Regions from separate parts of the Streptomyces sp. NPDC088246 genome, predicted to be linked through region 1. Evidence: predicted binding sites of a transcription regulator. Region 1 holds the regulator's gene; each other region holds the start of a gene.
What was found. The regulator HrcA, encoded in region 1, represses chaperone genes, less so after heat shock. The targets are predictions, from matches to a motif close to TTNGCACTCNGNNNNNCNGAGTGCNAA.

Region 1 (2,266 bases):
CGCCCCGTGCCCCGGAACGTACACCGCGTCCTCGCCGCCCAGCGCCAGCAGCCGGTCCAGCGTGGCCGGCCAGCGGGACGGGACGGCGTCCCGTCCCGCCTGCGGTTCGCCGGACTCCTCGACCAAGTCGCCGCAGAGCACCACCGAGGGGGAGCCGGGGACGAGCACCGCCAGATCGTGGCTGCTGTGGGCGGGGCCCACATTCGCCAGCAGCACCTGACGGCCGCCGCCCAGATCGAGCGTCCACTCGTCGCGCACTTCATGGTGCGGGGCCACCAGCGCATCGACGGCCTCGGCCGCATCGTTTTCGGACACTCCGTGGCGCACCGCGGAGGCGTGCAGATCGTCCGCCCCGAGCTTCATCAGCCCGGCCATGCCGACTGCTCCGTACACCTGGGTGCCGGAGAAGGCGGCGGTGCCCAGTACATGGTCGAAATGGGGGTGGCTGAGTGCGATATGCGTCACCTTCCGGCCGAGCAGGGCCTGTGCCTGGGCCCGGATTTCCTCACCTTCGCGGAGTGTTGATCCGGTGTCGTAGAGCAGCACTCCATCCGCTCCGACCACCAGTGCGACTGTCGCATCCCATCCGGGGAGGCGCCGTCGGCCCACTCCGTGACCGAGTCGCTCCCAGCCGAACTCTTCCCAAGAGGCGTCCATACCGCGACGCTATCGGCAACGACCTGCGCAGTCTCGCGGTAGCGTGACCGGTCGCCCTTGCTAGGCCCCCACCCGGCCGCCGTACACTGGCCGGGGGATTGCTGGCACTCGTGAGGACAGAGTGCCAGGGGGATTCCTGGGAATGAAACAGGAACGGCCCGAGAACCACCGAGGAAACACAGCTGGAGGTGTGCGCGATGCTCAGCGAACGCAGACTCGAAGTGCTGCGCGCCATCGTCCAGGACTATGTCGGCACCGAGGAGCCCGTGGGCTCCAAGGCGCTCACGGAGCGGCACAAGCTGGGGGTCTCCCCGGCCACCGTCCGCAACGACATGGCGGTGCTGGAGGACGAGGGTTTCATCGCCCAGCCCCACACCAGTGCGGGACGCATCCCGACGGACAAGGGCTACCGGCTCTTCGTCGACAAGCTTGCGGGTGTCAAGCCCCTCTCGTCGCCGGAACGTCGTGCCATTCACAATTTCCTCGACGGCGCGGTCGACCTCGACGATGTCGTGGGCCGCACCGTACGGCTGCTCGCGCAGCTGACCCGGCAGGTCGCCATCGTGCAGTACCCCTCGCTGACCCGGTCGACGGTTCGGCATGTGGAGCTGCTGTCGCTGGCAGCCGCCCGGCTGATGCTCGTGCTGATCACGGACACCGGCCGGGTCGAGCAGCGCATGATCGACTGCCCCGCTCCGTTCGGTGAGACCTCTCTCGCCGATCTGCGGGCCCGGCTCAACAGCCGGGTCGTCGGACGCCGTTTCGCGGATGTCCCGCAGCTGGTGCAGGATCTGCCGGAATCCTTCGAGAGCGAGGACCGGGGAACCGTGTCCACCGTGCTCTCCACCCTGCTCGAAACCCTTGTCGAGGAGACGGAGGAGCGGCTGATGATCGGCGGCACCTCCAACCTCACCCGCTTCGGGCACGACTTCCCTGTGATGATCCGGCCGGTGCTGGAGGCATTGGAGGAGCAGGTCGTGCTGCTGAAGCTGCTCGGCGAGGCCAAGGACTCGGGCATGACCGTACGGATCGGGCACGAGAACGCCCACGAGGGGCTCAACTCCACGTCCGTCGTCGCGGTCGGCTACGGTTCGGGCGACGAGGCAGTCGCCAAACTCGGCGTGGTCGGACCGACCCGCATGGACTACCCCGGAACGATGGGAGCGGTACGCGCAGTGGCACGTTACGTCGGACAGATCCTGGCGGAGTCGTAAGTGGCCACGGACTACTACGCCGTACTCGGCGTGCGCCGCGACGCATCTCAGGACGAGATCAAGAAGGCATTCCGTCGGCTCGCTCGTGAGCTGCATCCGGATGTGAACCCCGATCCGAAGACCCAGGAGCGGTTCAAGGAGATCAACGCCGCTTACGAGGTGCTGTCGGACCCGCAGAAGAAGCAGGTCTACGACCTCGGCGGCGACCCGCTGTCCGCCTCCGGCGGCGGTGGCGCGGGCGGATTCGGACAGGGTGGCTTCGGCAACTTCTCCGACATCATGGACGCGTTCTTCGGTACGTCGTCGCAGCGCGGACCCCGTTCGCGCACCCGGCGCGGCCAGGACGCGATGATCCGGCTGGAGATCGATCTCGCCGAGGCCGCGTTCGGCACCAC
Region 2 (2,266 bases), on a different contig from region 1:
ACGATGCCCTCCTCGACGGCGGCCTTGGCGTTGCGCACCGCGTCCTCGATGCGGTGCTTGCGCTCCTTGAGCTCGACCTCGGTCGCGGCACCGGCCTTGATGACGGCCACGCCGCCGGCCAGCTTCGCGAGGCGCTCCTGGAGCTTCTCGCGGTCGTAGTCCGAGTCGGAGTTCTCGATCTCGGCACGGATCTGGTTGACGCGACCCTGAACCTGGTCGCTGTCACCGGCACCGTCGACGATCGTGGTCTCGTCCTTGGTGATGACGACCTTGCGGGCGCGGCCGAGCAGGTCGAGACCGGCGTTCTCCAGCTTGAGGCCGACCTCCTCGGAGATGACGGTGCCACCGGTGAGGATGGCGATGTCGCCGAGCATGGCCTTGCGGCGGTCACCGAAGCCCGGGGCCTTGACGGCGACGGACTTGAAGGTGCCACGGATCTTGTTGACGACCAGGGTCGACAGGGCCTCGCCCTCGACGTCCTCGGCGATGATCAGCAGCGGCTTGCCGGACTGCATGACCTTCTCCAGCAGCGGAAGGAGGTCCTTCACGTTGCTGACCTTGGAGTTCACGATCAGGATGTACGGGTCGTCGAGGGACGACTCCATGCGCTCCATGTCGGTGGCGAAGTACGCCGAGATGTAGCCCTTGTCGAAGCGCATACCCTCGGTGAGCTCCAGCTCCAGACCGAAGGTCTGGGACTCCTCGACGGTGATGACGCCTTCCTTGCCGACCTTGTCCATGGCCTCGGCGATGAGCTCGCCGATCTGGGTGTCGGCGGCGGAGATGGAGGCGGTCGAAGCGATCTGCTCCTTGGTCTCCACGTCCTTGGCCTGCTCCAGGAGGGCGGCGGAGACGGCCTCGACGGCCTTCTCGATGCCCCGCTTGAGGGCCATCGGGTTGGCACCCGCGGCGACGTTGCGAAGGCCCTCGCGGACGAGAGCCTGGGCGAGAACGGTGGCGGTGGTCGTACCGTCGCCGGCGACGTCGTCCGTCTTCTTGGCGACCTCCTTGACCAGCTCCGCACCGATCTTCTCGTACGGGTCCTCCAGCTCGATCTCCTTGGCGATGGAAACACCATCGTTGGTGATCGTGGGGGCGCCCCACTTCTTCTCAAGGACGACGTTGCGACCCTTGGGGCCAAGGGTGACCTTGACGGCGTCGGCGAGCTGGTTCATGCCGCGCTCGAGACCGCGCCGGGCCTCCTCGTCGAACGCGATGATCTTGGCCATGTGAAGTGGTCCTCCCGGACAGGGGTGGATTTCTCCGGACCGAGTGGCGCCCGCGACGGACGGCCTGCGTGTCCGGTGGTTCCTTGCCCCACCGGACCTGCGGGCCTCACCGGCCCGGTCCAAGTTCTGTCACTCTCACCTGGAGAGTGCTAACGCCAATGATTAGCACTCGACCCCCTAGAGTGCAAGCGTCCGCCTCGGGGTGTGGACAACGACAGCCACTCACGGGTGGCCACGGACGCGGACGCACGGAGGGCCCGTACCTCAGGGGTACGGGCCCTCCGTGCGTGAGTAGTGTCGTTGGCCGACCGCGTCGAGCTCAGCCGACGGCGAGCTTGACCATGTCCGCCTGCGGCCCCTTCTGGCCCTGCGAGATCTCGAATTCAACTCGCTGACCCTCTTCGAGGGTGCGGTACCCGTCCATCTGGATCGCGCTGTAGTGGACGAAAACATCCGCACCACCGTCGACCGCGATGAAGCCGTACCCCTTCTCCGCGTTGAACCACTTGACGGTGCCCTGAGCCATGCCTAACTCCCCTATTACTGGCCCTTGCACAGGACCGCACTTCGCGGACCCGGGTCAGAACTCACCCCCCGACAGGAGAGGGTGCGTGCGCCGGAACGCGTCGACCGCGGCCGAATGTATCTGCCCAACTGCCCTCTGCAACAGGTCAATCGGACGAGAATTCTGGGCAGCACCGAACGCCCGAATATGAGGAATTCATGAGATTCCAGGGCAAGTCGGGCCAGGCAAAGGTGACTTATGGCGCAAGCAGATCGCACACTTTGGCTGCTTCTTGTCGCAGCCGGGCGCATTCTCATATGCGGGCGGCACGGGCAGCTGGGGGGACTTCCCACACTGTACCGCGCTCAACCATGCAGAATTGCCCCCTCCGCTTCTCTCGCGGAGGGGGCAATACCGATAACGCGGTGAAGTCGGACGGACGGTCAGCACCCGCCTGCGACTGCCGGGATGATCGAGATGCCCGCGCCGTCCGGCGTCGCCGTCTCCAGGCCACCCTCGAAGCGCACGTCGT
Region 3 (2,266 bases), on a different contig from region 1:
CGACCGTCACCCACCCACCCCGCTAAGGAAGCTCGATCCCCGTCTCGAGCCCGTCCAGCGCATGCGAGCACGGGCAGTCGCGGTCCGCCTCCGCGGGCAGCGCGGCCACCAGATCGAAGAGCACCGCGCGCAGCCGGTCCACGTTGGCCGCGAACACCTTCAGCACCTCCCCGTGCGAGACGCCCTCCCCGGCCTCCGCGCCCGCGTCGAGGTCCGTCACCAGCGTCATCGTCGTGTAGCAGAGGCCCAGTTCACGGGCGAGGACCGCCTCAGGGTGCCCGGTCATCCCGACCACCGACCAGCCCATCGCCGCATGCCAGCGCGATTCGGCCCGGGTCGAGAAGCGCGGCCCCTCGACCACCACCAGCGTCCCGCCGTCCACCGGCTCCCAGCTCTTCGCGCGAGCCGCCGCCAGCGCGGCCCTGCGCCCATCGGGGCAGTACGGATCGGCGAAGCCCAGATGCAGGACGTTCGGCTCCGCGCCATCGGCCCGGATCTCCCCGTCGTAGTACGTCTGCGTCCGGGCCTTGGTGCGGTCCACCAGCTGGTCGGGCACCAGCAGGGTGCCCGGCCCGTACTCCGGACGCAGGCCGCCCACCGCGCACGGGCCGAGCACCTGACGTACACCGACGGAGCGCAGCGCCCAGAGGTTGGCCCGGTAGTTGATGCGGTGCGGCGGTAGATGGTGGCCGCGTCCGTGGCGGGGCAGGAAGGCGACCCGGCGGCCGCCGACCTCGCCGAGGAACAGGGAGTCGCTCGGCTGTCCGTACGGGGTGTCCACACGCACCTCCGTGACATCCTCCAGGAAGGAGTACAAGCCCGAGCCGCCGATGACACCGATCTCTGCGTTCGCCATGCGGTCACACTAGCGGCGCGGGAAAACGCCGAGGACCCCGCCGAACTGATCGGTGGGGTCCTCGGGGAAGTGCGGTTCGGCTCAGGCGGCCGACGTGCCGCTCGTCGAGGACGACGAAGAAGACGCGGCGGACGAAGAAGACGCGGCGGACGAGGAGGAAGCGGACGACTTCGTGTCCGAACCCGAACCCGAACCCGACCCCGTCGACGAATCGGACGAACCGGAACCGGACGCCTTCGCCGAGGCCGACGCCGGCGTGCTGCTCGACGAGGAGCCACGGCTGTCGTTCCGGTAGAAACCGGAACCCTTGAAGACAATGCCGACCGCCGAGAACACCTTCTTCAGGCGTCCTTCGCAGCTCGGGCACACGGTCAGGGCGTCATCGGTGAACTTCTGCACCGCCTCAAGGCCCTCGCCACATTCGGTGCACTGGTACTGATAGGTCGGCACTTGTCTTCCTCCTGGCACTCTCACTCGATGAGTGCTAACAGTCGTCAATGGTATCTGCTACGGGCCGCTGTTTGCAGTAATGTCTGTCACCTGCTGTCTGTCACCTGCCCGGAGAGCAGCGGTCAGGGCTTGGCCGTCATGAGGGCCGCCGGCCTGAGTGAAAAGCTGCCACATCATGTGGCGGAGGAGTCAGACTGACGTGTTCCGCTGATGCGAGCGCATGAATCGTCACTCTCTGACCGCGACAGGATCGCGGTGAACCGCGCCGCGTGCGGCCGTGATGGTCGCGCGGGCCGGTGCCAGTCTCGAACGCAGTGACACCAAGGTGACCAGCGCCAGTACGGTCCCCACCAGCGGCACCACAAAACCGGTGCTCGCGCCGTGGGCGTCGGCGAGCCGACCGGCGACCGTCACCGCGGCCGCCTGGCCGAGGGCGACCGAGCCCGTCAGCCAGGTGAACGCCTCGGTCCGGGCGGACCCCGGAACCAGAGCCTCGACCAGCGTGTAGCCGCTGATCAGGGCCGGGGCGATGGAGAGTCCGACCAGCAGTCCGAGTCCGGCCAGCAGGGGCACGGAGTGCACGGCCCACAGTCCGGACGCGGTCAGGGTCAGGGCCGCGTATCCGACGATCAGACGCCGCCGCGGCCCGCTCCTCCAGGCGATGGCGCCGCAGGCGATCCCGGCCAGCATGTTGCCGGCCGCGAAGACCCCGTACAGCAGACCGTTCGCCCCGGGCCGGCCGATCTCCTCAGCGAAGGCGGTCAGGGAGACCTGCATGCCGCCGAATACCGCGCCGATGCCCAGGAAGGCCACTGCGAGCACCCGTACGCCCGGTACGGACAGGGCGGACGCGTGCCGCTGGGAGGTGCCGGACTCGGTGCTGCGCACCGCGGGCTGCGTGCGGCGCTGCGCGGCGAAGAGCAGTCCGCCGACCAGGGTCAGTCCGGCCTCCGTGATCAG

Region 2: a site for HrcA is predicted at 1,392-1,418, ahead of groL (chaperonin GroEL). Genes of this name have one in related genera too.
Region 3: a site for HrcA is predicted at 1,318-1,344, ahead of ACIPEK_RS37375 (FmdB family zinc ribbon protein). Genes of this name have one in related genera too.

Annotation. Positions count from the first base shown of each region.
Region 1 covers NZ_JBIURV010000022.1:11,833-14,098, forward strand. The annotation lists gene ACIPEK_RS27480 (MBL fold metallo-hydrolase) at 1-657, opposite strand, end outside; gene hrcA (heat-inducible transcriptional repressor HrcA) at 855-1,871, shown strand; gene dnaJ (molecular chaperone DnaJ) at 1,872-2,266, shown strand, end outside.
Region 2 covers NZ_JBIURV010000004.1:125,559-127,824, reverse strand. The annotation lists gene groL (chaperonin GroEL) at 1-1,229, opposite strand, end outside; gene ACIPEK_RS08095 (cold-shock protein) at 1,549-1,755, opposite strand; gene ACIPEK_RS08090 (MoaD/ThiS family protein) at 2,178-2,266, opposite strand, start outside.
Region 3 covers NZ_JBIURV010000046.1:17,050-19,315, reverse strand. The annotation lists gene ACIPEK_RS37380 (S-methyl-5'-thioadenosine phosphorylase) at 23-856, opposite strand; gene ACIPEK_RS37375 (FmdB family zinc ribbon protein) at 938-1,306, opposite strand; gene ACIPEK_RS37370 (MFS transporter) at 1,535-2,266, opposite strand, start outside.